3 regions of the Arthrobacter sp. QXT-31 genome follow, and region 1 is predicted to be linked to each of the others. Evidence: predicted binding sites of a transcription regulator. Region 1 holds the regulator's gene; each other region holds the start of a gene.
What was found. Region 1 encodes HrcA, which represses chaperone genes, less so after heat shock. Its sites were predicted from a motif close to TTNGCACTCGNNNNNNNCGAGTGCNAA; they were not measured.

Region 2: a site for HrcA is predicted at 4,348-4,374, ahead of BWQ92_RS22950 (Hsp20/alpha crystallin family protein). Genes of this name have one in related genera too.
Region 3: a site for HrcA is predicted at 4,623-4,649, ahead of groES (co-chaperone GroES). Genes of this name have one in related genera too.

The regions. Positions count from the first base shown of each region.
Region 1 is NZ_CP019304.1:4,527,937-4,537,564, reverse strand. Features, by position in the region: gene BWQ92_RS20725 (PhoH family protein) at 1-1,060, opposite strand, end outside; gene BWQ92_RS20720 (GerMN domain-containing protein) at 1,406-2,323, shown strand; gene BWQ92_RS23675 (hypothetical protein) at 2,437-2,595, shown strand; gene BWQ92_RS20715 (16S rRNA (uracil(1498)-N(3))-methyltransferase) at 2,654-3,439, opposite strand; gene dnaJ (molecular chaperone DnaJ) at 3,442-4,569, opposite strand; gene hrcA (heat-inducible transcriptional repressor HrcA) at 4,628-5,641, opposite strand; gene BWQ92_RS20700 (DUF3097 domain-containing protein) at 5,864-6,718, shown strand; gene BWQ92_RS20695 (DUF4870 domain-containing protein) at 6,869-7,288, shown strand; gene hemW (radical SAM family heme chaperone HemW) at 7,378-8,607, opposite strand; gene lepA (translation elongation factor 4) at 8,644-9,628, opposite strand, start outside.
Region 2 is NZ_CP019304.1:5,017,678-5,028,233, reverse strand. Features, by position in the region: partial or broken gene BWQ92_RS24615 (proteasome activator) at 1-300, opposite strand, end outside; gene BWQ92_RS22980 (YegP family protein) at 521-745, opposite strand; partial or broken gene BWQ92_RS24610 (DUF4193 family protein) at 1,292-1,402, opposite strand; partial or broken gene BWQ92_RS24605 (glycogen debranching N-terminal domain-containing protein) at 1,856-2,380, opposite strand; gene BWQ92_RS22965 (NADPH-dependent FMN reductase) at 2,674-3,228, opposite strand; gene BWQ92_RS22960 (hypothetical protein) at 3,336-3,656, opposite strand; gene BWQ92_RS22955 (MerR family transcriptional regulator) at 3,990-4,304, opposite strand; gene BWQ92_RS22950 (Hsp20/alpha crystallin family protein) at 4,442-4,864, shown strand; gene BWQ92_RS22945 (J domain-containing protein) at 5,050-5,430, shown strand; gene BWQ92_RS22940 (hypothetical protein) at 5,469-5,861, shown strand; gene BWQ92_RS22935 (hypothetical protein) at 5,960-6,709, opposite strand; gene BWQ92_RS22930 (Hsp20/alpha crystallin family protein) at 6,833-7,258, opposite strand; gene BWQ92_RS22925 (hypothetical protein) at 7,743-7,931, shown strand; gene BWQ92_RS22920 (hypothetical protein) at 8,274-8,477, opposite strand; gene BWQ92_RS22915 (rhodanese-like domain-containing protein) at 8,768-9,223, opposite strand; gene BWQ92_RS22910 (RidA family protein) at 9,353-9,757, opposite strand; gene BWQ92_RS22905 (IclR family transcriptional regulator) at 9,754-10,515, opposite strand; gene BWQ92_RS22900 (sugar kinase) at 10,512-10,556, opposite strand, start outside.
Region 3 is NZ_CP019304.1:3,721,008-3,731,563, forward strand. Features, by position in the region: gene BWQ92_RS16915 (glutamate--cysteine ligase) at 1-29, opposite strand, end outside; gene BWQ92_RS16920 (glycoside hydrolase family 3 N-terminal domain-containing protein) at 431-1,924, shown strand; gene BWQ92_RS16925 (shikimate 5-dehydrogenase) at 1,987-2,814, shown strand; gene BWQ92_RS16930 (class I SAM-dependent methyltransferase) at 2,847-4,094, opposite strand; gene BWQ92_RS16935 (hypothetical protein) at 4,149-4,565, shown strand; gene groES (co-chaperone GroES) at 4,806-5,099, shown strand; gene groL (chaperonin GroEL) at 5,184-6,794, shown strand; gene BWQ92_RS16950 (DUF389 domain-containing protein) at 6,935-7,891, opposite strand; gene BWQ92_RS16955 (acyltransferase family protein) at 8,109-10,178, shown strand; gene guaB (IMP dehydrogenase) at 10,417-10,556, shown strand, end outside.

The DNA.
Region 1 (9,628 bases):
GCACGGAATGCTTGACCCGGTTGCGTTGTGCTTCATCCCAGATGCTGTAGGCGTTGACGATGTCCCCCACCAGGCGGTGGCGGACGACGTCGGCGGCGTCCAGAACGGAAAAGCTGACGTCGTCGATTCCGGTCAATATCTCCTCGACGATGCGCAGGCCGGAGCGGGTCCCGAACGGAAGGTCCACCTGCGTGACGTCGCCGGTGACCACCATCTTGGAGCCGAAGCCGAGGCGGGTCAGGAACATCTTCATCTGTTCCGGCGTGGTGTTCTGCGCCTCGTCAAGGATGATGAAGGCGTCGTTGAGCGTCCGGCCACGCATGTAGGCGAGCGGCGCGACTTCGATGGTCCCGGCCGCCATCAGGCGCGGAATCGACTCCGGATCCATCATGTCGTGCAGCGCGTCGTACAGCGGCCGCAGGTACGGATCGATCTTGTCGCTGAGCGTGCCGGGCAGGAACCCGAGCCGTTCGCCCGCTTCCACGGCGGGGCGGGTGAGGATGATCCGGCTGACTTCCTTCTGCTGCAGCGCCTGCACCGCCTTGGCCACCGCGAGGTAGGTCTTGCCGGTGCCTGCGGGGCCGATCCCGAAGATCACTGTGTTGGAGTCGATCGCATCCACATAGTTCTTCTGGTTCAGGGTCTTGGGCCGGATGGTTTTGCCGCGGCTGGACAGGATGTCGTGGGTCAGCACCTCCACCGGATTCTGCAGCGACTGGCTCCGGAGCATCGAAACCAGCTGCTGGAGGACTGCAGGCGTGATCACGGTCCCGCGGGCCACGAGTCCCCGGACCTCGTTGAGCAGCCGCATGATCCGCGGAACGTCGGCCGCGGGTCCGTTGATGGAGAGTTCGTTGCCGCGGACGTGGAAACTGACGGCCGGGAACTGGTCCTCGATAAAGCGGAGGGCTTCGTCGTGGCTACCCAGCGACTGCACCATCTGATCAGAGTTATCGAAGATGACCACCTCCGTCCGGACACCGGGGAGAGTATGGGGGAATTCACCCGTGGTGCGGTCCCCCGTGTTGAGGCGGCGCTTTCCGTTTGCTGATTCAGTCATGGTGACGGCCCTCGGGCCTTCGGTTCCTCCAGTTCGGAATATAACTCGTTTGCGTCCTTACATCTTACGCCAGCGGACGCCCCTGGCCTGCTGCCCCGGAAGGTCACGGCGGACCGCAATTCCGTAACGCATTCCCGCGATTAGATATCAACTTTGTATCGGCCTCATATCGTTCCCGTTGCAGTTCCGCCGCCTGCCGCGAAAGGCGCACTCTGCTCCAGACTCTCGTGTAATGCTGGACAAGGAGCCCGCCGGGAACGGTCCGGCGTGCCCGCAAGCAACTGCTGTTTCGAAGGGATCGCCAGCATCAGTCAGCCAGGAACTCCGGCCCGGAAAGTAACGCGGATGCGCTCCGTCATGCTGTCCGCCGTGCTTCCTGCTGCCCTGCTGCTGTCCGGGTGCATCGCCGACCCCGGTCCCGCGGGGACCGCCGCAAATTCTCCGACGTCCTCGTCCCGGCGGGCCGCCGGCACCGACGGCGTTCCCACCACCAGCGCGCCGCTGGAAACAACGCAGTCGTCCAATAAGGCGCCCGTCTATTGGATCGGGCGGAGCAACAGCAACGTGTTCCTGTACCGCGAGTTCCGCGACGTGCCGGACGATGAAAACCCCATCACGCGGGCCCTTCGCGCCATGATGTCGGAGACGCCGCTGGATCCGGACTTCTTCACGCCATGGCAGAACCCCAAGAACCTCGCCACATCGATCTCGGGCACCAACGTCATTACCGTGGACGTTTCCGCGGACGCCTTCAACAGCAACCTTGACGCGGACATGGCCCAGCGGGCCATCCAGCAACTCGTCTACACGGCCACGGCCGCCGGCGCCAGTTCGGGGCTGATCGACGCCGGCCAGCAGATCGAAGTGGTGATCCTGGTGGACGGGCACACCGATTACCTGGCCTTCAAACACGTCAAGCTCGGTGCGCCCACACCCCGCAGCGCCGGAATGGTGGCGCCGGTGTGGATCATTGATCCGCAAGAGGGCACCGGGGTCGGCGACGGGCGCGTCAAGATCTCCGGGCGAAGCACCGTGCCCAACGGCAAACTGCACTGGCGCATCCTGAAGGTCCAGGACAACGGCGACAAGGAAAACTACCTCACCGGCGAAGTCTCGGCGGCAGCCGATCCGGCCGCTGCCGGAGTCTTCGGCATCACGGTTAACCTCGCGCCCGGCAATTACGAGGTGCGCGTCTCCCAGATCAACCCCGGCCGGGCCGAGGATGAACCGAACGTGGACTCCCGCGGGTTTACTGTCCGCTAGCAGCTCTCCGCCTGACCCGTGTGATTTTTTGATCCAACCTTGCGGCAAGCCCGATCTGTCCTTGATCGGCCGCGGTGAGAATGGGCGAAAACCTACAGGAGGTGCAAGGCGCAGTGACGAACATCAAACTCGTGGACGACAGGCAGGCACCGCTTCCCGGCTTCGACCTGCCCGATCTTGACAGCGGCCATCCGGCGACCGGGCAGCCGAAGGTTCCTGCGACTGCAGGGACAGGTGAACGGGACGTGTTCCCGGTCTACCCCTTCATCTGAGGGCGCCTCTTCACCTGACACCGCCTCGGCTGCCCCAGGGCGCAGGTGGAGCTGCGGGCTACCAGCGTCCGAGGACGTCGCTGGCAACCACGACGCCGGCCGGTCCGGCGGTCGATGACCGCAGCACATGCGGTCCCAGCAGCGCCGTGACCGCACCCGCGCTGCACAGCCGGGTGACCTCGCGGGGGCCGATGCCCCCTTCGGGGCCGACGACGAGGAGGATCTCGGTGGCGTCCGCTCCCGCCCCCTGGTGTTCCTCCGACCACTTGCCGTACCAATTGGCGAGGACCTGCCGCAGCGGCGTGACCGCGTCCTCGTGCAGAATGACGGCAAGACCCGCGCCTGCCACCTCTTTGGCCAGGGCCGGGGTGTCGACGGCGGGACGCACCTCGGGGATCCAGGCGCGGCGCGCCTGCTTGGCGGCGGCCGTTACGGCGGACTGCCATTTGCCATGGGCCTTGGCTGCCCGGTCACCCTTCCACCTGACGATGGAGCGTTCCGACTGCCAGGGGATCACCGCGTCGATGCCGAGTTCGGTGGCGGTTTCGATCGCCAACTCATCGCGGTCGCCCTTGGCGAGTGCCTGCACGAGGACCAGCCGGACGTCCGGCCGCTGCTCCATGCTGACGGACGTGCATTCGACAGTCAGTTCGGCGGGGGCGGCTTCGGTGACCGTCCCGGTGATGCGCCTGCCGGCACCGTCGGCAATGTCCACCTGCTCCCCCACCGCCAGCCGTTTGACCGTAACGGCGTGCCGGGCCTCGGCGCCGTCGAGGATGAACAGGGAACCGGGAGCGGTGCTGTCCAGCGTGCCGGCCGGGGTGAAGAATACGGGGTTGCTCACCGCTACAGGTTACCGAGGCGGTCCCGCAGCTTGGCGAAGACGCCGCCGCTCGCCGCGAGCTTGCCCTCGGAGAACTGTTCACCGCGGAGCTTGGCCAGCTGCCGGAGCAGGTCTTCCTGCGCGGGGTCGAGCTTGGACGGCGTTTCCACCTGCAGGTGGACCTTGAGGTCGCCGCGGCCGTAGCCGCGCAGGTGGGTGACGCCAAGGCCTCGGAGCGTGATGATCTCGCCGGACTGGGTGCCCGCCTTGACATCGATCTCCTGCTTCCCGTCGAAGGTCTCCAGGCTCAGTTCCGTGCCGAGGGCGGCAGCAGTCATGGGGATGTTCAGGGTTGCGTGCAGGTCGTCGCCCTCGCGGACGTAGGTGGAGTCATTGTTGACGCGGATTTCCACGTAGAGGTCACCGGACGGTCCGCCCGCGGGGCCGGCCTCGCCCTGTCCCGAGAGCTGGATCCGTGTTCCGGTGGCCACGCCGGCGGGGACCTTGATGGTCAGGGAGCGTCGGCTGCGGATGCGGCCCTGGCCGCTGCACTCGTTGCAGGGGTCCTTGATGACTGTGCCGAAGCCCTCGCAGGAACCGCAGGGTGCGGCGGTCATGACCTGGCCCAGGATGGAGCGGACTGCCCGCTGGACCTGGCCGCTGCCGCCGCAGATGTCGCAGCGTTCCGGATGCGTGCCCGGCTGGCAGCAGGACCCTTCACACGTGGGGCAGGTGACGGCCGTGTCCACTTCCAGCTTCTTGTTGACGCCGAAGACGGCGTCGCGCAGCTCGATCCGGACACTGATGAGCGCGTCCTGGCCGCGGCGGACGCGGGACGCAGGTCCGGTAGTGCCGCCGGCGCCGAAGAAGGTGTCGAAGATGTCCTGAAACGCGAAGCCCTGCCCGGCGTAGCCGCCGCCGCCGAAGCCGTTGTCGGTGCCATTCTCGTTGCCGGTGGTGTCGTAGACCCTGCGCTTCTGCGGATCGGACAGCACCTCATAGGCGTGGGTTACGGCCTTGAACCGTTCCGCGGCCTCTTCGCCCGGGTTGACGTCCGGGTGAAGGGAGCGGGCCAGCTTGCGGTAGGCCTTTTTGATCTCTTCGCCGGTGGCTTCCGGGGAGACTCCAAGAACGTCGTAGTGGCTGCTCAAAGTTCGTATCTCTTCCTGGTTGTACTGCCTGTGGTCAGAGGATGTCCGGGGCGTCCGGTCACGGTCCCAGAATCCTCGAAAGGTAGCGGGCCACCGCGCGCACGGCGGCCATGGTGGTGGGATAGTCCATCCGGGTGGGGCCGAGGATGCCCACCTTGGCGGTAGCGTCAGGGCCGTAGCCGGTGGCCACGACCGACGCCTCGGCCAGCCCGTCGTAGGGGTTTTCGCGGCCGATGCTGACGGCCACTCCCCGCGGGTCCTGCGCCATGTCGCTCAGGAGCCGCAGCATCACCACCTGCTCCTCGAGGGCCTCCAGGACTGGTCCGATGCTGAGCGGGAAATCCACGTTGGACCGCGCGAGGTTGGCGGTCCCTGCCATGACCATGCGGTCTTCGCGGCTGTTGTGGGCGAGGCCTTCCAGTCCCTTCGCGAGGGCCATGGCCGCGGGGCGTTCCGCCGGCGCGCAGCCGGCCACGACGGCGGCCAGGTGCTGGGGCAGGATGGCCACCGGTGTTCCGGCCACGCCAGTCAGGAAGCGGGTTCGGAGGGCGGCGATTGTGTCGTCTGACAGGTCCTGCCCGGCGTCGACAACGCGCTGGTCCACCTTGCCGGAATCGGCAATCAGTACGATCAGCACCTTGCGCGGCGCCAGGAGCACGAATTCAATGTGCCGGACCACGGCACGGCTGAGGTGCGGGTACTGCACGACGGCGACCTGGTTGGTCAGCTGGGACAGAAGCCTCGCCGTCCGGTCCAGGACGTCGTCGAGGTCCTCGGATCCCTCGAGCAGCGTCTGGATGGCTCGCTTCTCCGCCGGAGAGAGAGGTTTGACCGCCGAGATCTGGTCCACGAACAGGCGGTAACCCTTGTCCGTGGGAATCCTGCCTGCGCTGGTGTGCGGGGCCGTGATGAGGCCCTCGTCCTCCAGTGCCGCCATGTCATTGCGGATGGTGGCGCTGGAAACGCCCAGATGATGCCGTTCCACCAGCGCCTTGGAGCCGACGGGTTCGCGGGAATGGACATAGTCCTCCACGATGGCGCGCAGCACCTCAAGCTTCCGTGGTTCGCTCACAGTCCACCTCCTTTTGGCCTTATCCGCGCCGGGCCTGATCCCGCCCGTAAACGCCATGGTTAGCACTCGACATGCCTAAGTGCTAACAAGTCTAATATGAGTCGCCCCGTTGTTAGCATTGGTACCGCTCCGGGCGAAAATCCGGGCGCCTGCCCCCGGCGGCATGCACGCTGCCGGAGCGGCTCTTTTCCATGCAGACTCCTATTGCAAAGCGGTGAATGAATGCAGTACCAGAACTGGGGCCCGCAGGAGATTGCAGCTCCCGCCAAGAACAGCCTGCCCGAGGTACCGGTGGAGCGCGGGATGGTGCTCGAGGACGCCCAGTCCGGCTGGGTGGGCGCCGTGACCCGGGTGGAGAAGTCCGGCGGCATGCACGTGGTGGCGCTCGAAGACCGCCGCGGCAAGTCCCGGTCCTTCAAGCTTGGCTTCGGATTCCTCCTCGAGGGACAGCCGATCCGACTGATGCCGCCGGCTCCCAAGGCGAAAGCCGCCGGGTCCGCCACGGCCACACGGACGGCGTCGGGCTCGGTGCGCGTGGAGGGGCAGCGCGCCCAGGTGGCCAAGGCCAGCCGCATCTGGGTTGAAGGCAAGCATGATGCCGAGCTCGTGGAAAAAGTCTGGGGCGACGACCTCCGGGTGGAGGGCATCGTCGTCGAGCCCCTGCACGGCATCGATGACCTGGCGGCAGCGGTTGCCGATTTCCGGCCCGGTCCCGGCCGCCGGCTGGGGGTTCTGGTGGACCACCTGGTCCCCGACTCCAAGGAGTCCCGAATTGCCGACGCCGTGATGGCGTCCCCCGGCGCCGACGGGAATGTGCTGATCGTGGGCCACCCGTATGTGGATGTGTGGCAGGCGATCCGGCCGTCGGTGCTGGGAATTCCGCAGTGGCCCGTAGTGCCCCGCGGCACAGACTGGAAAACGGGGATCCTCACCGCCTTCGGCTGGCCGCACGAGACCAAGGAGGACATTGGCCTCGGCTGGCAGAAGCTCCTCGGCGCGGTGCGGACATACGCCGACCTCGAGCCCGCCCTGCTGGGCCGGGTGGAAGAGGTCATCGACTTCCTGACGGTGCCCTAGTTCCACGGCCATTCCCCGTGTTTCAGCGTTGAGCCCACGGTTGCCCCTACGGCCCGGTATCCTTGGTACGGCGTCACCGCACTGCGGCCCGGCGCCACACGCACCGCACAAAAAGCACGATCGCACCAACGCAAGCTAAAGGAAGACACCGTGGCAGAAGACGCTCGCGACCGCAGGGACACCCAGTCCGGCCAGGACCTGCCCCAGTACCATGGCGTTCCGGCCAACGCGCTTCCGCTGACGGCCAGCGAGGACCGGCAGTGGGCCACCCTGGCGCACTTCGGCGGCATCCTCGGGTGTGTTCCGGCCCTGCTGATCTACCTCATCTTCCGCGACCGCGGTCCCTTCACTGCGCAGGAGTCCAAGGAAGCGCTCAACTTCACCCTGCCGCCGACAATCGCGGCGTTCGTGGCGAACCTGCTGGTGCTGCTTCCCGTCGTCGGAAACCTGTTCGCGGTCCTCGCCACGCTCATTTGGATTGCGCTGACGTGTTTCGCGGTGTCCGCCGGCGTCCACGTCAACAAGGGCCAGCCGCACCGGTACCAGTACAACCTCCGCTGGATTAAGTAACGAGCTCACCAAAACAACGCGAGGTCAGATACTGCCCAATATCCTCGAAGGATCGGGGCGGTATCTGACCTCGCGTTGGTTTTGCAAGTTCAGTCGGGCAGGATCCTGCGGACCACGGCATCGGCCAACAGGCGGCCCTTCAGCGTCAGGACCAGGCGGCCCCTGAAAACCTGCTGCGGTACCACCAGGCCGTCGGCGATCAGCCCGGCCACGGCCTTCCTTCCGGACGGCGAGAGGGCAGCGGTATCGAGCCCTGAGGACAGCCGGGCCTCCAGCATCACCTTTTCGATTCTGCGCGTTTCCGCGTCGAGCGTCTCGCGGCCGGCCGCCGGGGAGACGCCTGAACCCAGCCGGCCGGCATAGGCGGTGGGGTGCTTGACATTCCACCAGCGCACCCCGCCAACGTGTGAGTGCGCACCAGGGCCGATCCCCCACCAGTCATCCCCGCGCCAGTAGGCAAGGTTGTGGCGGCACGCCTGCTCCGGCGTCGCGGACCAGTTGCTGACCTCGTACCAGTGCAGGCCGGCGCCGGTGATCATCCGGTCGGCGAGCTCATACTTGTCGGCGTGGTCGTCGTCGTCGATCCCCGGAACTTCACCACGGCGGATCTGGGCGGCGAGCTTGGTGCCGTCCTCGATGATCAGCGCGTAGGCGCTGATGTGGTCCGGCTGGTAGGACAGCGCCGTCTCAAGCGAGAGGCGCCAGTCCTCCATCGACTCCCCCGGCGTGCCGTAGATCAGGTCCAGGCTGACCGAGAGGCCGGCGTCGCGCGCCCACTGCACCACGAGCGGGACGCGGCTGGGGGTGTGGGTCCGGTCAAGGACCTTCAGGACGTGGGGCACAGCGGACTGCATGCCGAAAGACACGCGAGTGAATCCCGCATCGGCAAGCAGCTGCAGGGATTCGGGCGTGACCGAGTCCGGGTTGGCCTCCGTGGTCACTTCGGCACCGGGTTCGATGCCCCAGCGGTCGATGGCCGCGCGGAGGATTCGCGCCAGGTCCCCGGCAGGGAGCAGCGTAGGCGTGCCGCCGCCGAAGAACACGGTGCTCAGCTTCCGGGCCGGCAGGCCCGACTGCTCAAGGACCCGCGCGGCAAAGTCCACTTCCGAGATGGCGGTGGAGGCGTAGGCATCCTGGGACGCCCCGCCTCCGAGCTCGGTGGCGGTGTAGGTGTTGAAGTCGCAGTACCCGCAGCGCACCGCGCAAAACGGGATGTGCACATAAAGCCCGAAGGCCCGGCTGGCTGCACCCTCCAGCGCCTGCGGCGGCAGCAGGCCGTCCGACGGCGCGGGGTCGCCCAGGGGAAGAACGCTAGGCATGGGTGCGGCCTCCGGAGCTTCCGGCCACGGTCATCACTACTTCTTGGCCTTGTCCTTGGAGGAGTCGTCGGTAGTCAGGGCTGCGATGAAGGCTTCCTGCGGCACTTCCACGCGCCCCACCATCTTCATGCGCTTCTTGCCTTCCTTCTGCTTCTCCAGCAGTTTGCGCTTACGGGAGATGTCACCGCCGTAGCACTTGGCCAGCACGTCCTTGCGGATGGCGCGGATGGACTCGCGGGCGATGATCCGGGACCCGATGGCGGCCTGGATGGGCACCTCGAACTGCTGCCGCGGGATGAGCTCGCGCAGCTTGCCGGTCATCATCACACCGTAGGCGTAGGCCTTGTCCTTGTGCGTGATGGCGCTGAAGGCGTCCACCTGTTCGCCCTGAAGCAGGATGTCCACCTTGACCAGGTCGGCGACCTGTTCGCCGTCGGCCTTCCAGTCCAGCGAGGCGTAGCCGCGCGTCTTGGACTTGAGCAGGTCGAAGAAGTCGAAGACGATCTCGGCCAGCGGGATCCAGTAGCGGAGCTCCACGCGGTCCTCGGACAGGTAGTCCATGCCGCGCATCTGGCCGCGGCGGCCCTGGCAGAGCTCCATGATGGCGCCCACGAATTCATTGGGCGCCAGGATGGTGGCTGCCACCATGGGTTCCTGGACCTCTTTGATCTTGCCGGCCGGGAACTCGCTGGGGTTGGTCACGGTGACGTGGCTCTTGTCCTCCAGCGTGACTTCGTAAACAACGTTTGGCGCAGTGGAGATCAGGTCCAGGTTGAACTCGCGCTCCAGCCGCTCACGGACGATTTCAAGGTGCAGCAGGCCCAGGAAGCCCACGCGGAAGCCGAAGCCGAGGGCGGCGGAGGTTTCCGGCTCGTAGACCAGGGCCGCGTCGTTGAGCTTGAGCTTGTCCAGGGCGTCGCGGAGCACCGGGTAGTCGGTGCCGTCGAGGGGGTAGAGGCCGGAGAACACCATGGGCTTCGGGTCCTCGTAGCCGCCCAGCGATTCGGCGGCGGGCTTGGCC
Region 2 (10,556 bases), 490 kb from region 1:
GCTGAGGCCTGTGCTCCGCCGGGTGAGGGCACCCAAATCCGACGGAGTTCCTCGGTCAGCTCCTGCGGAAGGCTGTCTTGGAGTTCTTTGACGGAGCGTTCATGGATTTCAGAGAGCCGGGCTCGGGCAGCGTCATCAAGGGGGCGCTGCGGACTCGTCCAGGAGCTGAAGGATCATCGTTCCGATCCGCACCACCTTCACGGGCTCCTCCACCAGATTCGCCACGGCTGCCTCCCCTGCTGTGCTGTCACGAATATCTTTGGCCAATGCCTGGTTCCCGGGTTCCCGGTCCTGCCTCATCGAATGTACCCCTCCATGTTGTTGCCGCCCCTTCCAGGACGGCTACTGCCAGCAACCACAGCAATCTTCACCACGTATAGAACTCCCTTCAGTGTCAGCGTTTCGCCCTGATACTCCTGCGGTCCTACGTCCTAAAGCGCGCTGCCCGGATAATTTCGTCTCTGTCCGGACAAGGAGGTCCCGCACGGCCGGAGCGGATTCCGCCAGCATCCCTTCCGGATCATTTACGGCACTGTCTGCCCGCGGCCACCGGTGCGGCGGGGGATCCGCTTCTGTCCTCGATGAGGCCGGAGGCGGCAATTTCACGGATGGCCTGGATCCCCCGGGCGGCCGCTTTCGTAGTGTTGTACTTTTCCGACAGGGCCAGTAGCTTGCCGGTTTTGTCGGTGAGCCTGGCCCTGTAGCCTCCGCCCGCATCATCGACGAGCTCAAACTGTCCTGCCATCAGCAGCCCCTCCTTTCCCTGGGGCGGGGTGCAGGTGCCGGGTCTTGCCGGCTTCCCGCAGGATCGGGACGGCCGCCCGGCTGTCCTCGGCGCTGGAGTCCGGCTGTTACCAGGTCCAGCAGAGCCTGGGCAGAGTCAGACAGGTCCTTGCCTGGATCGGTGCTGCCTGCAGTGGCGTAACGCAGCAGGACCTGGCGGATGCGTTTGAGTTCGCGGGAGGGCACGAGGGGCCAGCGATAAAAATGCCGGCGCGCTGCGCCCAGTTCGGCTGAAAGAAGGGGAACAACTGATCCATGAGAATGGACCGGCTGACTTGAGGAGAACATCATGCAGGGCCTTCCGGAGCGGTATCAACCAGCCGGCTGCATGACTGAAATCCAGCTAACGAATGTGACTTATCTCTTGCCAAGCGCCGGGCGCCACACACCGGCGCAGAACCCAGCAGGGCGTTGGGGCTGCAGGGAAGCCGGATGGCGGAAGCACCCCGCGGGAACGGCCGCCGGTGACTGCCCACGCGATGCCGGACCCAGGTCGCCGGCAGGTGGCTTAGCCCTCGCACTCGCTGCAGTACCGTCGTCCGTTGTCCTCCCGGGCCAACTGGCTGCGGTGGTGAACGAGGAAGCAGGACATGCAGGTGAATTCATCCTTCTGGACCGGCTCACCCAGAGCGGCGCCGGCGGCCACACCCATGCGCACTTCGTGAAGGATCCGTCCGGGTTCCTCTTCCGTCTCCGGGTTCACCTGGCTTCCCTGCAGTTCGGCGAGGGTCTGCAGTGTGCCGACCGCCAGAGAGGGATCTATCGGAAGGGACATGTAGGCCGTCAGCAATGAGTCCCGGCCGAACAATGCCATGAACCAGGGGGCGCCGGCGGCGACCACTGCACGGCCCGGATGGACCGGGTCGAAGATCCGCAGCGAGCCGAGGTCCTCGTGGCTGCGCCGCAACACGAATGCGATCTCTTCGTTCGCCAGATCCAGACGCGGGGCGGACTGTCCCCACGCCCGGTGACGGCGCGCCGCCTCCAGGTCTGACGCAGAGACCGCGGCAACAAACCGGTCCGGGGGCAGCCTCTGCTCCACCAGCGGGGTCACAATGACGTTGGTGGACCATGTCCCCCGTGCCGGAATGAGCGCGTGGAAACGGAGCCGATCCTCGTCCACTTCTGCGCCCCGGCCATGCACGAGGATGCCCCGCCGCCACCGGTGGCGGACAGCCTCGAGGAGCAGTTCATCGCCCTGGACCCTCCGGACGGACGGCACCGCAGGAACAGTCTGGCCGATTTTCACATCGAAGAGGTCGGCGAAATCAGATTCGACGCGCAACTCCAGAACGCACTCCGCAGGGCGCGCGGAAAAATTGCGCACCGTAAGATCCTCCCGCAGGCCGGCACCGACCAGCCGGTCACGTTCAACGACCAGCGGGGAGTCCGCACGCCCGGGCGCGCTCCGGACACGTCCGACAAACAGCGCATGGTAAGGCTCCATAACCCGGGGCAGCAGAGGCTCCAGGGGAAGACCATTGACCCTTAGGCACCAACAGGACAATATGCGCGTGTCCTGGTAGAAAAGGCCTTGCGTCATGTCTGGAAGGACATCCCCTGAAGAGGAGGAAATGCAGAAGGAGGACCCTTCCACCACCGTGATAGCACCGGTAGCCGCCGGTCCCGCTGCCGTACCGGCGTTCCACCCGCTCTTGAGTGCCGCCTGCTGCTGCGGCGTTCCGACCCGGTCGTCGCCGGTTTCAGGAGTGCGTGAATGCTTTCTCACTGGTTGCTCTCCAGAGGTAACGCCCTTGCTTCAGAGTGGGCTGCACGCGCAAGACCCCGAGGCCTCGACCCAATTTTACGCGTCGAGTGCATCACCGTGGGCTGGCTGCCGAAACGCCGTCTAGGCCACTTTCAGCTCAATGGCTGATAAAGACGGCGAGGTCATTTACGGGTTGCCGCCAGCGCTGTTGCCCAGGAGATGAGCTGCTCAAGGAGTGGTTCCAGGGCTTCTTCTGCGGCCTGGCTGGGCTTGAATGCGGTAAAGCCTTCGAAGTCGGTGGCGAACGAGAGCGCCACCTGGGCCCGGACGTCGGCCATCTGGAGTTCACCGGCGATCAGGCGCAGGTTTTCGGCGGCGCGGACGCCGCCGGCGCTTCCGTAGGAGACGAAACCGGCTGCTTTGTTGTTCCATTCGGCATAAAGATAATCCAAGGCGTTTTTCAGGACGCCGGGCACGGAGTGGTTGTATTCGGCCGTGACGAAGATGAACCCGTCAAACCGGGCGACCGCCTGCGCCCAGGCTTTGGTGTGCTCATGCTGGTAGTTGCCCAGGGAGGGCGGCATGGGTTCGTCCAGCAACGGCAGGGTGTAGTCGGCCAGGTCAAGGATTTCGAAGTCGGCTCCTCCCCGGGAGGTAGCGCGGGCCATGACCCAGTCCGCCACTTGCCTGCTTCGGCGCCCTGGGCGGGTACTGCCGACCACTACGGCGATCTTCACCACGTAAAACACCCCTCTGGGTAATTGCGTTCGGCTCAAGATGACGTGTCCTGTCCCTGCGAGCCGCTGTCTGGAGCCGCATTTGGTTGCAGCGTCCTTCAATAGGGTTACTGTTCGAGGACGCTGTCGATAAGGTCTTTGAGGATCTCCCAGAAGTCCCTGGCCCGGAAGGAAGTGACGGGCCCCCGTCCTTGTGCCTGGCGGACGGCGTTGGCGATGGCAATCGCTTCCGTGAACAGTTCAGCGGTGACGGCCGGGACACGTTCGGGTTCGAGGGCGAGGATGTGTTCGACCATGGACCGCGAATGCTTCTCGGCTTCCCCGTTCTGGTCCGGGCCCAGGCGGCTGGGTTCAAGCCGGGTCCTTGCTGTGGCGAGCCCGCGGTCCACATGCGGGGCAAAACCGTCGTCCATATACTGAATCGCCATGGTTCCCTCCCTGATCGAAGATCCGTTTCGATACAGCGCTGGTCTTCTGCTGAGATCTATATCCGCTGACAGAGATTTAATAGCACCGGCACCAAAGTGCTGGCAAGAGATTTTTGTCGCCGCTCCGGGCAACATAGCTGCAAGCTGCCGTGGCATTGGCCGGGCGCGGATTCCCCCAAAGGTCCGGCGGACCTGGCAATGAGCTGCGGCACCGACACAGGCAGTCCCGCCCCGGTCCTGCCGGCACGCCCCCTGGGCGGTGGGGTGCGTTTAGGACATGGGTGCGGGCCGACGCCGGCCGCAGGGGGGGCGCTGAAGCTCCGCCTGGTTGGCTTATTCCTTGCGGCCGTCCTGCCGGGCGGAGGCGCGGGCGCGCTTGAGCTGGCTCCGGAGGCGCGCGTTGTCCATTTCCAGTTCGAGTACCTTGGCCACGCCGGCGAGGTTAAGGCCTTCGTCGAGGAGTTCAGCGATGCGGCGCAGCACGGCCAGGTCGGCTTCGCTGTATTGGCGGGTGCCACCCTCGGTCCGCTTCGGGGTGAGCAGGCCGCGGCGTTCATAGAGGCGGATGTTCTGCTGGCCTGTTCCCAGCAGTTCTGCCACTACGGAAATGGCGTACAGGCCGCGGGCGTTGCTGCGTTGGTTTGTCATCTGGCTTTCCCGTCAAATGGCTGGTTTTTCCTCTTGCACCAGTCTGGCACTGGTGCTATAAGAAATCTATATCCACTGTCACAGATAGCAGGCGGTGGGTAGCCGTGAAACCTACATGCTGAAGGGAGTGGGAAATGATGTTGATCCGTACTGACCCGTTCCGTGAGCTGGATCGGCTCACACAGCAGGTCTTCGGAACAGCAGCCCGTCCGGCCGCCATGCCGATGGACGCGTGGCAGGAAGACGGGGAATTTGTGGTGGCGTTCGACCTGCCCGGAATCTCCCCGGACGCCGTCGATCTGAACGTTGAACGCAACGTCCTGACTGTCCGGGCCGAACGCCGTGACGCCACCCAGCCCAATGTTGAGCTGGTGGTTTCCGAGCGGCCGCGCGGTGTCTTCAGCCGGCAGCTCATTCTCGGCGACACCCTGGATACCGAGAACATCAAGGCCAGCTACGACGCCGGCGTGCTGACACTGCGCATCCCGGTCGCCGAGCAGGCCAAGCCCCGGAAGATCGAGATCGAAAGCAAGGGCCAGCAACAGCAGATTGCATCATAGCCCTGCGACGCGCACGTGACGGGGGCGGCCGCCTGGTCCCCGGCCCCGGGCCACAGCCGGAGCCGGGGACCGGCGGCTGCCGCCGGAACCGCTGTCACGGCCCTGCGCCAGCCCTTTGGGTGGCTGAGGGGTGTTCATGATGACCGTACCTGTCCCGGACCATTACGCGGTGCTGCACGTCTCCCATGGCGCATCGCCACAGGAGATCGCGCGCCTACCGGGCCCTGATGCGCCGCCACCATCCTGATGTGGGCGGTGCGGACGCGGTGCCGGCGGAACTGCAGCTCATCATGGACGCTTTTTCCGTGCTCCGGGACCCGCAGCGCCGCCGCGCCTATGACCGGCAAGCCGCCCGGAACAGGCGTGCCGCGCCCGAGGCCGGGGAAAGCCGTTATCCCGCCCGGCAGGGCGCGGCCGCACAGGAGCCGCGTCCCCGGGACGAACACCGGAGCAGGGAAGAACGCGGCAGCGGCGACCCGCAGGTGATCCCGGTCCGCGTGGTCCGCCGCCGGGAGCCACCTCTGCGTGTCACGCCGGTCCGGTGGGAGCGCGGCCCGTGGATCTGAGAGCACCTGAAGCACACTCCGGAGGAGGACAAACCATTATGAGTGACTGGCGCCGCTACGACTCACACTTGATCCCGGCCTTCCACGAGCGCTTCGAACAGCGCTGGGGCAAGGGCACTGCACCGTTCCTGGATCCCGAGGCGCATGAGGAACCGGTGCCCCGGGCGCAGTGGATCAATCCGGCCACCGGTGCCGCCCTGGCTGTGGTGCCCATCTGGACGGACGAGAAGGACAGCCAGCACCGTTCCTTCGGGGTGTTCTACCTGCCGCCGGCAGGGGACATCTGGATGCTCCGGCCGGGCTTTACAGGGTTCCTGGAACCCGCCGCTGACGATGTCGGGCACCTGGTCGCTTTGCGGAATGACGCATTCCGCAAAGCCGTATCCCACGCCAATGAATTCCTCTTCGGACCGCCCCCGCTTGTGGACTGAGGCTACTCCAGGTCTAAGGCCGGCCGGTGTGGACTCCGGCTGTGGTGGACTGAAGCGACCCGATGAACAGCTGGGCCTACCACCGAACCGACAAAGTGCTACCGGTGGATGCGGACCGCGCCGATGACCAGTGTGCCTTGCACGGCGGCGTGACGGGTGTCCAGACCTGTGTTGGTGATGACGAGGTTGTCCCCGCTGATGACCAGGACGTGGTCGCTGCCGGACACGGCCTCCAGCCATAGGGCGTCATCCGGGCTCTCGGGGGGGAGCCGGTCCCGGAAGAACAGTCTGCCGCCGATGCTGAAGGTCATCAGCCCTTCGGGGTCCACGGCCATGGTGCAGCTGGCCGCCGTTTCTGCCACGTCGCCGACAATGCCACCGAAGTCAGGGGTGACGGCAAGCTGGAAGCCATGAAAGAGCAGGACCGAGACCAGGGCGGAGGTCAGGTCGCCGTCTCCCTCGCGGAAGGCCACGACCGGGACCAGGGTGTAGGCCAGTACCGGCACCGGCCGTTCCTGCCCGTCACTGGAGAGCTGTGTCAGGACCATCCGGGCGGCCACGGGGGTGAGCTCGCTGGGAGCCCACTGGCTCCGCTGGACGCTCAGGCCAGGTCCGCTGCAGCCGCTGTGGTAAACACAGTCGGTGAAGGTCACGTAATTGGTTCCGTCCGGGGCGGTGCTTTCCGTGACATTAACCAGCAGGGAGAGCGGCTCGCCGGGGTCCAGGGGCGCCCGGCAGGCAGCGCACGCGCTGGCCATGGAGGCAGCAGTGAGCACGTACTGAGCGGTGTCCCTGCCTTTGAAGGACTCCAAACGCCCGTCCCAGGCAACGTTGCGTGTGACTGGCATCAGCGGACCTCATCCTCTCTTTATCCCGCGGTTTGTTCCTTTCTTGGAGGGGGCGGCGGTGCGGTTCCCCGGGTCACGGGTGCCGGGGAACCGCGCAGGGCGTGACCGCGCTGGCCGCCGCTGCTAGGCGCTGATCTGCTGCTGGGCATCCTGGCCGCTGGTGATCTCAATCTTCCGCGGCTGTGCCTTGGGAGCGACCGGGATCCGCAGGGTCAGCACCCCGGCGTCGTACCCGGCCTTCACGTTGTCCGCATCCAGCGCCTCACCGAGCACCAACTGCCGGCTAAAGACACCCTGCGGCCGCTCACCGGCCACCAGCTCAGCACCTTCCGGGGCGCCGTTCTTCCGCTCAGCCCGGATGGTCAGGACGTTCCGCTCAACATCCAGATCGATCGAGTTCACGTCCACGCCCGGCAGGTCCACCGCGACGACGAACTCGTTCTCTTCCCGCCAGGCATCCAGGGGCATCGCCGCCGGGTGCGCCGCAGTGCCCAGCACCTGCTGGGTCAGCCGGTCCAGCTGCCGGAACGGATCGCTCATCATCAACATCACATACCTCCTTGATCATCAACAAAGGGCGGATATCTTCATCCGCTGATATAGATTTTTTAGCACTGCTGTTAACAACTTGCAAGGGATTTCCGTTGACAACCCGCAAGGATCTGCGCGGTTGCACCGCGGCCATGACGCCTTAAGGGCTTCACCGTGGGTGAGGTCCGCCGGAGGATCTTGTGCGAAGAAAAGGAACCCCTTCCCGGTGTGCTCAAAATTGTCGTTGCTGAGCGTCGTTCAGGGGTATTCGGTCGAGGTGGCCGGGAGCGGAAGCCTATGCTGAGTTTGTTAAGGCCTTTGGTTGTGGCTGGACAGGGTACGCAACGGGGGCATAGCTTCTGTTCAGCAGCTCCGGTGCTGACGCCCCGGTCCTGCGGGTCAGGGCGTGTCCCGGCCGGCAGAAAGCATACGGGTGAACGCTACGCACTTTGAGGATTTCCTGAGGGAAGCGACCTCAACCGATCCAGGCAGCGAGCAAGGCTTGAGCAGAGAGGCAATCTTTGGCCTCTACGAGAGCTGGTGCACCCTTAGCCGATGTCCTTCAGAATCTGAAGAGGCACTGTGGGCGGCCTTGGCTTCGAAGGGCATCGACCCGGAGAAGAAAAACCTGGCGATGACAGGGCCGGCCGCCGCGGACTACATCCTCTTCAGCGCCCCGAATCTAACGTAGGAAGTGGGATTTTCCCCACGAGAACACCACCGCCGCTCAAGCCCGCAAGAATCAGCGGGTCCTACGGGAGCGGACGTATAAGCCATGTCCGGAACCAAGCTGCTGCTTGTTGCAGTGATTCCGCGATAAGACCTGCGACGTTGCCCTCCCGCCTCCGCTGAAGGGGTTAGCCGACAAGATGGCGCAGTATTGCTTCGGCCGTACTCCCACGCGGCCGCCACACCCTGCACTCCGCTGCTTACAGCCTGAACGTCCAATCCCAACCGCTTACTGCTGCGATCCGGCTCCATAAAACATGCGCACACAACGAGGAACCAGCACAAACCATCCGGAGGAAGACTGTCAGCGTGTATTCCCCGGGTACCAACTGTAGGGGTTGGATTTCGGCCTGCCATTGCGGTGCGCGTCATACCCTTGCTGCCAGGCTGCCTCCACGGCGGTCACCATCTCGGCCAGAAGAGGGTAGTAAGGGTGGTCCGGCCCGATGAAGAGCATCTCCTCACGCGCCTTTTCCACCGCTGCCCGCACAGTGTTGCCCTCCGCCATGAGGGCATCGTCCCACCAGGGACCGAAGCAAACTAGAGCTGGCCAACCCGTAAAAGCCCATGACGTGGAACAGCGCGTTAGTGAAGTCAGTTGATGTCAGATTGATCTCTAAGAGCGTCTTGGTCGGGCGTCAGAAAAGGGCGAAACGGACCATGTTTTTCGCTCACTGCTGGGAGGGGGGTCTTCGCGCTCGTGACCGAGCTTGCCGATTCTCGCTGCTTTCGGTAGCCGGTTAACAGGCCTGGCAAACCTCGGCCCGGGAGAAACCGGACTAGTGATGGCGCGCAACACTAGTCTTGGGGGTGGTTACGTCGTTCCGAGTGCGCCGTTACGAGTCCGTCTGGCTTGCCGGAGCTCGTTCCGTACACCGTTTCTACCGGGAGTCCGTTCCTGATCCAGTATTCGATACCGCCGATCATTTCCCGCACACGATAACCCAGCTTGGCGAAGGCGAGGGCGGCGCGGGTGCTGCCGTTGCAGCCGGGCCCCCAGGAGTAGACCACGACGTTAACCGCGGGCGGGATTATTTCCGGGGCGCGGGACGCGACGTGGGCGGTGGGTATGTGTACGGCGCCGGGTATGTGCCCGTGCTCCCAGGATGATTGCCGGCGCGTGTCGACCACGACGAGCGTTCCCGGGGGCGCATCCGCGACGTCCATAACGTCTATTTCGAATTCGAGTTTGGCTTCGAAGAACTCCGCCGCTCCACTCGCCGCGGTTGGTACGTCTGCACCTTCAGTGATCACTTGCGCGCTCCCGGTTGTTCAATGAGAGAAATGGGGTGACGGCACTTGGTTTCATGTGTCGCCACCCCATCTTGAATATTCCTTTGGAGGGCCTGTCGGCCCTCGTCCGGAGGCCGGTTCTGCGGAAATTTAGGCGGTGACTGCCAAAGCATCGATTTCTACCAGCATGACTTCGTGGGGGAGGTCGACGAACACGGTGGTTCGGCTGGGGAGAGCGCCGCTGGGGATGTTTTCGCGGATGAACTCGCCGTAGACTTCATTCATCGCGGAGAAGTCGTCACGGGTGGTGAGGTAGACCCGGAACATGAGGACGTCTTCCATTGAGGAGCCACCGGCTTCGAGGATGGCTTTCACGTTTTCCAGGGTGCGGCGTGTCTGGACACGGACGTCGCCCTCGCCAATGTATTGGTTGGTGGCCGGATCCATCGGACCCTGGCCGGAGACCTGGAAGAACCCGCCTTTTTTGATTCCCTGCGAGAATACGTGCGCCGGGGCAGGGGCGTTTTCGGTCAGTACTACGGTCTTTTCAGTCATGCTGAGTTCCTTTCGTGGCTGTTCCAGCCGAGGTCACGGGAAATGGCCTCGGTGCTGGCTTTGAGGTCGGGCAGCAGCTCAAGCAATCCCTCATGGCTGAGCATCACTACCGGTACCGAACAGGAGGCTGCCGCTACAACGGCGCCGCTGGCGTCGCGGATGGGAGCCGCAATGCAGTGCACGAACGCTTCGTGCTCGGCGTTGTCGAGCGCCCAGCCTTGGATCCTGACCTGCTCCAATTCGGCCAGCAAGGCTTCCGGGGAGGTCAGGGTGTTCTCGGTAACTTTCACGTAATCCAGCCCCGCCGCGATCTTTTCCTGCCGGCTGCGCGGCATGTCGGCGAGGAGGACCTTCGATACAGCGGCTGAGTGCAAGGAAGCAGTCAGGCCGATGCGCGAGTACATACGGACAGGGTGGTGTGACTCGAACTTATCGATGTACACCACCTGGTTTCCTTCGAAGGCGGCCAGGTGCACTGTGTGCCCCGTGCGCCCATTGAATTCGGCCAGATGGGGGTGGGCGACCTTGCGGATGTCGCGCTGCTCCAGCGCAAGGGAGGACAGCTCGAACAGTTTGGAGCCGAGCATGAACCGCTGTTCCTCGTCCCGCACCACAAAGCGCTTTTCCTCCAGGGCGTGCAGGAGGCGCATCACCGTGGTCTTGTGCACTGAAGCACTGGAAGCGAGCTCATCCAGTGTCGCTGGCTTGGCTGCCAGTTCGGCGAGGAGGTCGAGGGCCCGCAGAAGGCTCTGGCTCACGGTGTCACGCTCCGGTGCTGGTGAAATTGTCCGTCTTCAAC
Region 3 (10,556 bases), 810 kb from region 1:
TGCCTGGATGAAGCGAAATCAATCTTCATGTGTCCCTCACTGTTTTGGTGGCAATTGCCGATGGTCCGCCGTCCGTTCCTGGCGAACAGCTGGCAGGGGAACGGTCACTCAAGTCTAGTGCAGGGGTAGCATCGGAGTGATGGCTTGGCTACACAGGGCGAGTGAGAGTGTTCACAAAACCGGCCGCCCCCAAACCCCCAGAAAACTTCCCGGCGTTGCAGGCGTCCGGACTGCGTCAGCGCTCGCGGCGCTGTTCGCCGTCGCCTCCTGCACGGCGCCGCCGGCACCCCAGCCGGAACAAAGCACGACGACGGCGCCCGCGGCTTCCGCTTCCGGCTCACCCAGGGCGCCCCAGACAGCCCCACCGGAGACAGGCACGCGCAGCCCGGCCCCACCGACGGCTGCGCCTGCACCCAGGGAAACTGCGGCTTTGGGCTGGGGCCCGCAGCAGCGGGACGCCGATGCCGCCGCAGCGGCAGTGGCAAAAATGACCCTGGAACAGAAGGCCGGGCAGGTGATCCTCCCCTTCTACACCGGCCTGGACCACGAGGCCCAGGCCGCCCAGGTGGAACGCCTCCACCTGGCCGGCTCCATGATCATGGCCGACAACGTACCAGGAACCGCCACCGGCCTGGTGGACGTCCGGGCACTGGCCGGCGTGACGGGCCGGCTGGACAAGGCGGCCCGCGCCGGCGGCCGCACCTGGCCCGGCCTCATCGGCGTCGACCAGGAAGGCGGAGCGGTGAGCCGCATCGGCGCTCCGCTCACGCGCTGGCCCGCTCCCATGAGCTACGGCGCGGCGGGCAGCGTGCCCCTGGCCGCTGAGGCCGGCACCGGGCTGGCGGCGGAACTGGCGCCGTTGGGTTTCACCGTGGACTTCGCGCCAACCGCCGACATCACGATCGGCCCCGCCGATCCCACCATCGGAGCGCGGTCCATGTCCGCCGACCCCCGCGCCGCGGCATCGCTGAGTGCCGGCTTCACCAAGGGCATGCTGGCCGGCGGCGTGCTGCCCGCCGTCAAGCACTTTCCGGGGCACGGCTCGGTGACCACCGATTCCCATAAGGCCCTCCCGGTCCAGAACGCCACCCTCCCGGAGCTGAAGGCGCGGGACTGGAAGCCGTTCCAGTCCGCGGTCAAGGCAGGGGCTCCCATGATCATGACCGGGCACATCGCCGTCCGGGCGCTGGAGCCGGGAGTGCCCGCATCCCTGTCGAAGGCGACGTACTCGGCACTTCGCGGGCTGGGCTTCAAAGGCGTTGCTGTCACGGACGGGCTGAACATGGGCGCGGTAACCGGCCGGTATCCGCACGGGTCCGCAGCCCCTGCCGCGCTGGCGGCGGGGGCGGACCTGCTGCTGATGCCGGCGGACGCGGCCGCCGCACATGCCGCCGTCGTCCGGGCCGTCGCCGGGGGAAAGCTCCCGCTGCAGCGCCTCGAGGAGGCCGCCCGCCGGGTGGTCACCATGATGGTCTGGCGCGGACGGACAGCGAAGCCCAGGCCCCCGGCAGCCCCGGGGAGCGGCGAAGCCCTGTCCGCGAAGATTTCGGCCCGGGCCATCACGGTGGTGGCAGGCCGGTGCAAGGGCGCGTCCGTGTCCGGCAGCGTCCGGGTGGCAGGCGGCACGCCAGTGGACCGGGCCCGCTTCGCCGCGGCGGCGAAGGACGCGGGAATCGCGCTGGGGAGGGGGCCGCTGGTCACGCTGATCGGGTACGGGGGCGGGCCGGTGAAAAGCGACCTCGCGGTGGCCCTGGACGCGCCGTGGCCGCTGGCGCAGTCCGCTGCGCCCACCAAGATCGCACTCTTCGGCCGCTCGCCGGGGGCGTACAAAGCACTGCTGGCCGTCCTGGCGGGCAAGGCCGGCGCCCCTGGAAAGCTGCCGGCCGCCGTCGGATCCTACCGGGCGGGCACCGGCTGCAGGTAATGGCGCCGGTTGCAGGTAACACGGGCGTGCCCGCCGTTTAATGCACGGGCTTTAATGGAGGGGTGCCGATTCTGAACAAAGACATGACCCTGTGCATCTCCCTCTCGGCCCGGCCGAGCAACAACGGGACCCGCTTCCACAACCACCTGTACGACCAGCTGGGCCTGAACTGGATCTACAAGGCCTTCGCGCCCACTGACCTGGCCCAGGCGATCGCGGGCGTCCGCGGCCTGGGGATCCGGGGCTGCGCCGTCTCCATGCCCTACAAGGAGGACGTCATCGCCCTGGTGGATGCCATGGACCCGTCCGCGAAGGCGATCGATTCCGTCAACACCATCGTCAACGATGGCGGGCGGCTGACCGCCTACAACACCGACTACACGGCGATCGAGCAGCTGCTGCAGAGCAACGCCGTGCCCGTCGGGTCGTCGGTGCTGCTCAAAGGCGCCGGCGGCATGGCCAAGGCCACGGCCGCGGCGCTGCGTGACGCGGGCTTCAAGGACGTCACCATCATCGCCCGCAACGAAGCCGCCGGCCGGGCGCTCGCCGATCTCTACGGCTTCGCCTGGCGCGCCGAACTCGGCACCGGCGCGGAGGCGACGGCGGACATGATCATCAACGTCACGCCCGTGGGAATGGCCGGGGGACCCGAAGCGGACGCGCTGTCCTTTCCCGCCGAAACCATCGAGGCCGCCAAGGTTGTCTTCGACGTCGTGGCGCTGCCCCCGGAAACGCCCCTCATCAAGGCGGGGCGGGCGGCCGGAAAGCAGGTCATCACCGGTGCGGAGGTGGCCACCATCCAGGCGCTGGAGCAGTTTGTGCTGTACACGGGCATCCGGCCCACGGAGCAGCAGGTCCGGGACGCCGAGGCGTTCGTGCGCGCGCAGTAGTTAGCAGGCGCAGGAGGTAGTGGTCCCCGTACTTACACGGGCTCCACGGAGACAGCCACTCTTTCCTCCCCGATCCGGGTGAGGACCAGGGTGGCTGTCTTCTTGGCGGTTTTGCCTTCGGCTTTACCGCCTTTGCCGGCGCCCTTGCCCGCCGGCAGCAGCTGCTTGCGCAGCTCCTCCGGGGTGACGGAGGTGCCGCGCTTCTTGATGTCCAGCACGCCGACGCCGTTGTCCCGGACCCAGCCCTTGAGGGCCTTGACGTTGAACGGCATGACCTCCAGGACCCGGTAAGCCCGCGCGAACGGCGTGTCCACCAGCTCCGGGCCGCAGATGTAGGCAATGTGTTCGTCCACGAGATGCCCGCCCAGTTCCAGGGCGAGGTCGGCCACGAGACCGGCCCGGATGACCGCGCCGTCCGGCTCGTACAGGTAGCCCTCCACCGGGCCGACGGGGGCTACGGGTCCGGCGCCGAACCCCTCGCCGCTGGTCATTTCCGCGGCGCCGTCCGGCCCGATGACCAGGGCGGCGCGGCGGACGCCGGGACGGGCCACGGCGTTGAACCACAGCGTGACTTCCGTGACGTCCCCGCCCACGGAGACCCACTGCGCCTCGCAGCCGGCAGGCACCGATTCATGTGGCATGCCGGGGCCCATCTTGACGCCGACGGCGCGCCCTGCAGCGGCGAGCGACTCCACGAAGGACAGCGGCGGAGAGAAGGCCTCGGGATCCCAGATCCGCTTGGTGCCGGACGTGGTGGTGGTGCGGCGGGCCGGGTCCAGCCAGACGCCGGCCCCGTCCTCCAGCTCCACCGACGTCGCGTCCGAATGGACCACCCTGGCGTGCGGAAAGGGGATCAGGTTGATGGTGGCGCAGGCGGCGGTGGTCTCGTCGACCTCCACGGCGGTCACGGCGATGTCCAGCGACGCCAGGGCCATGGCATCGGAGCCGAGGCCGCAGCCGAGGTCGGCGACGTGCCGGACGCCGGCCTGGGCAAAGCGCTGCGCATGCCGGGCCGCGACGTTGAGCCGGGTGGCCTGCTCCAGGCCGGCCTGGGTGAAGAGCATCTGCCGGGCGAATTCGCCGAACTTGGCCTCGGCCTTGGTCCGGAGCCGTGACTGGGTCAGGACGGCGGACACGAGTTCGGGGGAGTGGCCGGCCTTGCGGAGGTTTGCTGTGAGGGTGAAGGAATCGTCTTCCCGGTAGGGCCCGAGCGAGGCCAGCAGCTCCCATCCTTCTTCTGTGAGGAGCGGGGCGATCTGGTCCTGCGGTGCTTCAGACATGGGATCAAGCCTAGTGGAGCGGCCGCCCCGGCTGTTCCCGATAGGGTGGTCTGAATGGAATCCAGCGAAACGCCCGCCCCAGGTCAGTCCGGTTCAGGTCAGCCCGAAAGCAACAACCCTGATCCGGTGCCGGAGCAGCATGGCCGCCTGGTCCGGTATGCGCGCCCGGCGCTGATCGCCGGCGCTGTGGTCGCCGTCGTCTGCCTTGTCCTGCTGGTGATCATTTTCCTGCTGGACTCCTTCAACGCCACCGTCTATTCAGTGGGCGGCAAGGACATCAGCGACGCCACCGAGGAAGCCCGGCAGATCCGCGATCTGTATCTGGGCGCGCGTATAGGCGGCATCGTGGTGCTGATTGTGTCGGTCCTGACCGCCGCGGCGTCCGCCGCCGTCCTGGTCCGCGAGCAGCGGAAGACAGGAGACGCCGACGGCGGCGAGGACCTGGGGTTCGACGACCTCGCCGGCCGCTGACTTCCGCAGCCGGAACGGTTACGGGCCGGGGCAGCGTGGGTTACGTCAGGTGAATTTCTGGCACTCGCCTTGACCGAGTGCTAACCCCTTACATAGAGTCATCATTAGCACTCTCCCTAGGCGGGTGCTAATACACGAAGAGCTGCCAGCCTGGCTGCTGCCGGCACCGCGACGACGGTCTGCCGCCACGGCGCAACAGTTTTTACTGTCCATGAATTTTGACGAAAAGGAGAGGTCCGAGTGTCGGTCTCTATTAAGCCTCTTGAGGATCGCATTGTTGTCCGCCCGCTCGAAGCCGAGCAGACCACCGCTTCCGGCCTGGTTATCCCGGACTCCGCACAGGAGAAGCCGCAGGAAGGCGAAGTTGTAGCAGTGGGCCCCGGCCGCTTCGAAGACGGCAACCGCGTGCCGGTGGACGTAGCCGTTGGCGACGTCGTCATCTACTCCAAGTACGGCGGAACCGAAGTCAAGACCGGCGGCACCGAGTACCTCGTGCTCTCCGCCCGCGACGTTCTGGCGATCGTCGTTAAGTAACTCTTTGGGTCCCCGTGCCGCTGCCCGCGTCTGATTTTTTCTGACCGGGCGGCTGCACGGGGTTCTGTCTTGAAAGGACAAACCATGGCAAAGCAGCTTGCGTTTAACGACGCTGCCCGCCGGTCGCTTGAAGCCGGCATCGACAAGCTCGCCAACACGGTTAAGGTGACGCTTGGTCCCCGCGGCCGCAACGTCGTGCTGGACAAGAAGTGGGGCGCCCCCACCATCACCAACGACGGCGTGACCATCGCCCGGGAAGTCGAGCTGGACGACCCGTACGAGAACCTTGGCGCCCAGCTGGCCAAGGAAGTCGCCACCAAGACGAACGACGTCGCCGGTGACGGCACCACCACCGCCACCGTGCTCGCCCAGGCACTGGTCAAGGAAGGCCTGCGCAACGTAGCCGCCGGCGCCGCTCCGGGCCAGATCAAGCGCGGCATCGAGGTCTCCGTGGAGGCCATCGCTGCGCGCCTGCTGGAGAACGCCCGTCCCGTCGAAGGCACGCAGGTGGCCAACGTTGCCGCCATCTCCGCCCAGAGCGAAGAGGTTGGCGAGCTGCTCGCCGAGGCATTCGGCAAGGTTGGCAAGGATGGTGTGATCACCATCGAGGAATCCTCCACCACGCAGACCGAGCTGGCCCTCACCGAAGGCATGCAGTTCGACAAGGGCTACCTGTCCCCGTACTTCATCACCGACGCGGACCGCCAGGAAGCCGTCCTCGAGGACGCCCTTATCCTGATCAACCAGGGCAAGATCTCCTCGCTGCAGGAATTCCTGCCGCTGCTGGAAAAGGCCCTGCAGGCGTCCAAGCCCCTGTTCATCATTGCCGAGGACGTCGACGGCGAGGCCCTGTCCACGCTGATCGTCAACCGCATCCGCGGCACCCTGAACGTCGTGGCGGTCAAGGCCCCGGGCTTCGGCGACCGCCGCAAGGCCATGCTGCAGGACATCGCCACCCTCACCGGTGCGCAGGTTGTCTCCCCGGAACTCGGCCTGAGCCTGGACACCGTTGGCCTCGAGGTGCTGGGTACCGCCCGCCGCATCACGGTGACGAAGGACAACACCACGATTGTTGACGGCGCAGGTTCGGCTGAAGACGTGTCCGCACGCGTTGCGCAGCTGCGCGCCGAGCTGGCCCGCACCGATTCCGACTGGGACCGGGAAAAGCTGCAGGAACGCCTGGCCAAGCTGGCCGGCGGCATCGGCGTGATCAAGGTCGGCGCAGCCACCGAGGTTGAGCTGAAGGAAAAGAAGCACCGCATCGAAGATGCAGTGTCCTCTACCCGCGCCGCCCTTGAAGAAGGCATCGTGGCCGGTGGCGGTTCCGCCCTGATCCACGCGCTGAAGGCACTCGACGAGGACCCGGCCGTCACGGCGCTCGAAGGTGACGCGGCTGCCGCCGTCGGCATCGTCCGCCGTGCGCTGGTCCAGCCGCTGCGCTGGATCGCCCAGAACGCCGGCCACGACGGCTACGTTGTGACCGCACGGGTTGCCGAGCAGGACAACAACCACGGCTTCAACGCCAAGTCCGGTGAGTACGAGGACCTGATCGCAGCGGGCGTCATCGACCCCGTCAAGGTCACCCGCGCAGCCCTGCGCAACGCAGCCTCCATCGCTGCGCTGGTGCCCACCACCGAGACCCTTGTGGCCGACAAGCCGGCCGAGGAAGACGAGCACGCAGGCCACAGCCACTAGGCTGCTGCCCGCACCCGCGGTTTCCGAAAGGGGGCCCGGTCCAGCTGACGCTGGGCCGGGTCCCTTGGTGTTGCAGGGACCTGATTGCCTGAGCCCGTTAGCCCGGTTTATCGCAGCGCGTCCAGCGCAGCGCGCTGATCCTAGCGCCGGGCGCGGAGGGCCTGCCGCCGAAGCCGTAGCGCCGCGCCGTCGGAAAGCCGCCTGGTGACCAGCCGGTGGAAGTACAGGACCGCGACGGCGGCTGCCACGATGCCGCCGAGGTTCACGAGCAGCTGCAGGGCAGAACCGGCCGCCTTGTTGAATTCGCCCAGGACCAGTGCCACGGCGACGAAACCGGCCGCGGGGACGGTGGTCACCGAAATAAAGACCCCGATCAGGGCGGCCGAGCGCCCGCTGATGACCGACAGCATCCCGGCGCCGCCGGCGAGGACGGCCACGACCAGGGAAAACGGTCCGGGGTGGTAGATGAACTCCGCAGCGGAGGCGCGGTCCAGCACGTCCCGGGGGAACAGGTTGGCGGGCAGTGCAAGCCAGGTGATCAGCGCGGTGGTGAGCATCGCCGTCGGGAAGCCCAGGCCGAGGGCCAGCGACGCGCGCCCGCCGAGCCTCCAGTTGCCGCGCACCACGGCGACAGCCAGGGCAGCAAGCGGCCCGAACTCGGGCCCCACGGCCATGGCGCCGACGATGGCGATGGTCGAATCGGTAACGATGCCGATGGCGGCCAGCAGGGTGGCCAGCACGAGGAACGCCAGGAAGGTCCAGCTGAGCCGCGACTCCTCGCCGGTCTGCCGCGATACCTCCTCCCAGATGACCGTGTCGGCACCTTCCCCCGGGGCGGTCTCCTCGGCCCTGTCAGCCCGGTCTGAGAGGACGAACTCCGGGGCGGACACGGCAATGGACCCGAGACTTTCGATCTTCAGGACATGGAGCTTTTCCAGCAGTTCCTCCACCGATTCCCGTGCGATGTACGCCACCACGACGTCTCCCCTGGGATGGACCGAGGCCCCCGCATGCACCGCCACCTCCGCGGTGCCGGGCTGCTGTTCGCACTGTTCGGCTACGAGGCCCGTCAGTTCTGCCGGGACGCAAATCCGCATCTGCACGATCACCGGACACTCCCATCGTCACGCCGAAACTCCTGTGAGGCCGACTCTACAACGCCTAAAAAGCCGGACCCGGCCAGGCTGAGACGCCAATCACACCAGGCGCGTTTGATTCGTCTCGAATATCACGAATCGGTAACATGGGTACTTTGTGCTGCCGTTTGAGGGGTTATCTGTGCCAGAAGCGAGAACGACGGACCCGCTGAAAAGCATGCCGCGCGAGGAGCCGGCAGGAAAAGAAAACCATGAGCCGCGCGCTGCCCGGCTGAAGGCAAAGCCGGGCTACCGGCCCGAGGTGCAGGGCCTGCGTGCCCTGGCGGTGCTCATGGTGGTCACCTACCACGTGTGGCTTGGCCGGGTTTCCGGCGGCGTGGACATCTTCCTGCTGATCTCGGCGTTCCTGCTGACCCTGTCCTTCGTCCGCAAGGTGGAGAAGGGCACGCCACTGCGCCTCGTGAACCACTGGCTGCACCTCTTCAAGCGGCTGATCCCGGCCGCCGTCGTCGTGATCCTGGGCGTGCTGGCCGGCACCTGGCTGGTCTTGCCGCAGAGCCGCTGGCCGGACGTTCTCAACGAGGCCTGGGCATCCCTGCTCTACGGCCAAAACTGGCTGCTGGCCAACACGGCCGTGGACTACTACGCGCAGGACCACTCCGGCGCCAGCCCGCTCCAGCACTTCTGGTCACTGTCCATCCAAGGTCAGGTCTTCATCCTCTGGCCCCTCGTCTTCGCCGGCTCCGCCCTGGTGTGGCGTCTCGTGCAGCGCCGCCGTGCCGTCAGCTACCGGACTGTCCTGATGGTTGCCTTCGGCGGCATCTTCATCGCGTCGCTGGTGTTCTCGATCGACCAGACGGCCACCAACCAGGCCTACGCCTACTTCGACACCCGGACCCGGCTGTGGGAATTCGCACTGGGATCACTGCTGGCCCTGGTGCTGCCGTACGTGAAGCCGGGCAAGGTGCTGCGTGTGGTGCTGGGCTGGGCCGGGCTCGCCGCCATGATTTCCTGCGGCCTGCTGCTCACCGTGGACCGGTCGTTCCCGGGCTTCGTCGCGCTGTGGCCCACGCTGGCCGCGGCTGCCATCATCGTTGCCGGCCAAAGCGGCAGCCGGTTCGGCGTGGACCGGATCCTCTCCTCGAAGCCGCTGGTGGCCCTGGGTGACAACTCCTACGCCCTGTACCTCTGGCACTGGCCGGTCCTGGTGCTGGCGCTGGCCGGCAGCGGCATCTCGGCGCCCAACCTGTTCCAGGGCCTGGTCATCGTGGCCTGCTCCGTGGTGCTGGCCGTGCTCACCACCCGGTTCGTCGAAAAGCCCCTGCGCGAATGGCACTGGCCGCAGTTGCGCGCCTGGCGCACCGCCGTCGTCATTGTTGCCTGCGGTGCCCTGCTGGCAGGGCCGGTGGCGCTGTGGCAGACCAAACTGACTGCCGACGAGGCGGCAGCGGCGGCGCAGCCGCGCGAACTGACCCCCGGTGCCGCCGCGCTGGCACCTGAGAACGCCGGCAAGCCGACGCCGGAGGCCACCGTCATTCCCGCCCCGGCCGCCATGAAGAACGAGTGGGCGGACATCGACGGGCTGTGCACCGGCGACAACGTCCCCAGCGACCCGCTGCTCAACGGCTGCCTCCAGAACAGCAAACCGGCCAAGGTCACCAAGCGGGTCGTGGTGCTCGGCGATTCCCACGCCCAGCAGTACATGGCCGCGCTCGGGCCGATCGCCAGGGACCACGGCTGGGAGGTCGTCACCCTCCTGAAGGGCAACTGCCGGTTCGGTGCCGAATCGCCGGAGCGCGACGCAGATTGCAACGCCTTCAACAAGGCCAGCGCCGCGTACGTGATGGAGCACAAGCCGGATGCGGTGTTCACCGTGGCATCCCTCACGCACAAGGAAGCCCCGTTTGAAACCGAGGTTCCCGCCTACCTGGAAGGCATCAAACCGTTCACCGACGCCGGGATCGACGTGGTGGGCGTCCGGGACAACCCCCGGTTTACCATCAACATGCCCGAGTGCGTCCAGAAGTACGGCACCGACGCGCCGGAGTGCAACCCGCCGCTGGGCGAATCGCTTGCCGCGAAGTCGCCGCTGGACGCGTACCGGGGCAAGGTGAAGGGACTCTACCTGATGGACATGAGCGACTTCATCTGCGCCGGCGGCATCTGCCCGGCCGTGGTGGGCAACGTCTACGTCTACAAGGACGACAACCACCTCACCAAGACCTACGTCCAGTCGATGATTCCGATGTTCGAGAAGCGGCTGCTGGCTGCCACGGGGTGGAAGTAGGGAGCGTTTGGCGGGCCTGCGCCCAGCGGTTGGGGGTGCCCTTGCTCACAAAGCCGGGATGGAATATGGGGATCGCCGCCAAGGTTCTAGTATTAATTCAATTCCTCCAGAACCACCTCCTGGCCCCGCTTTAACCAGCACAGGGCCAACCCTGCACAGGCCAGTCCCGTAATGACGGGCTGGTCATCGGCTGCAACCCCTACCCGTGAACCTGTAAACCAAGGTAAGAGGCGCACTCATGACCCAGCCCGAGCACGACCCCTTCGGCTTCATCGGCCTGACGTACGACGACGTCCTGCTGCTTCCCGGCCATACCGACGTGATCCCCTCCGAGGCCGACACGTCGTCCCGGATCTCCAAGCGCATCACCGTCCAGAC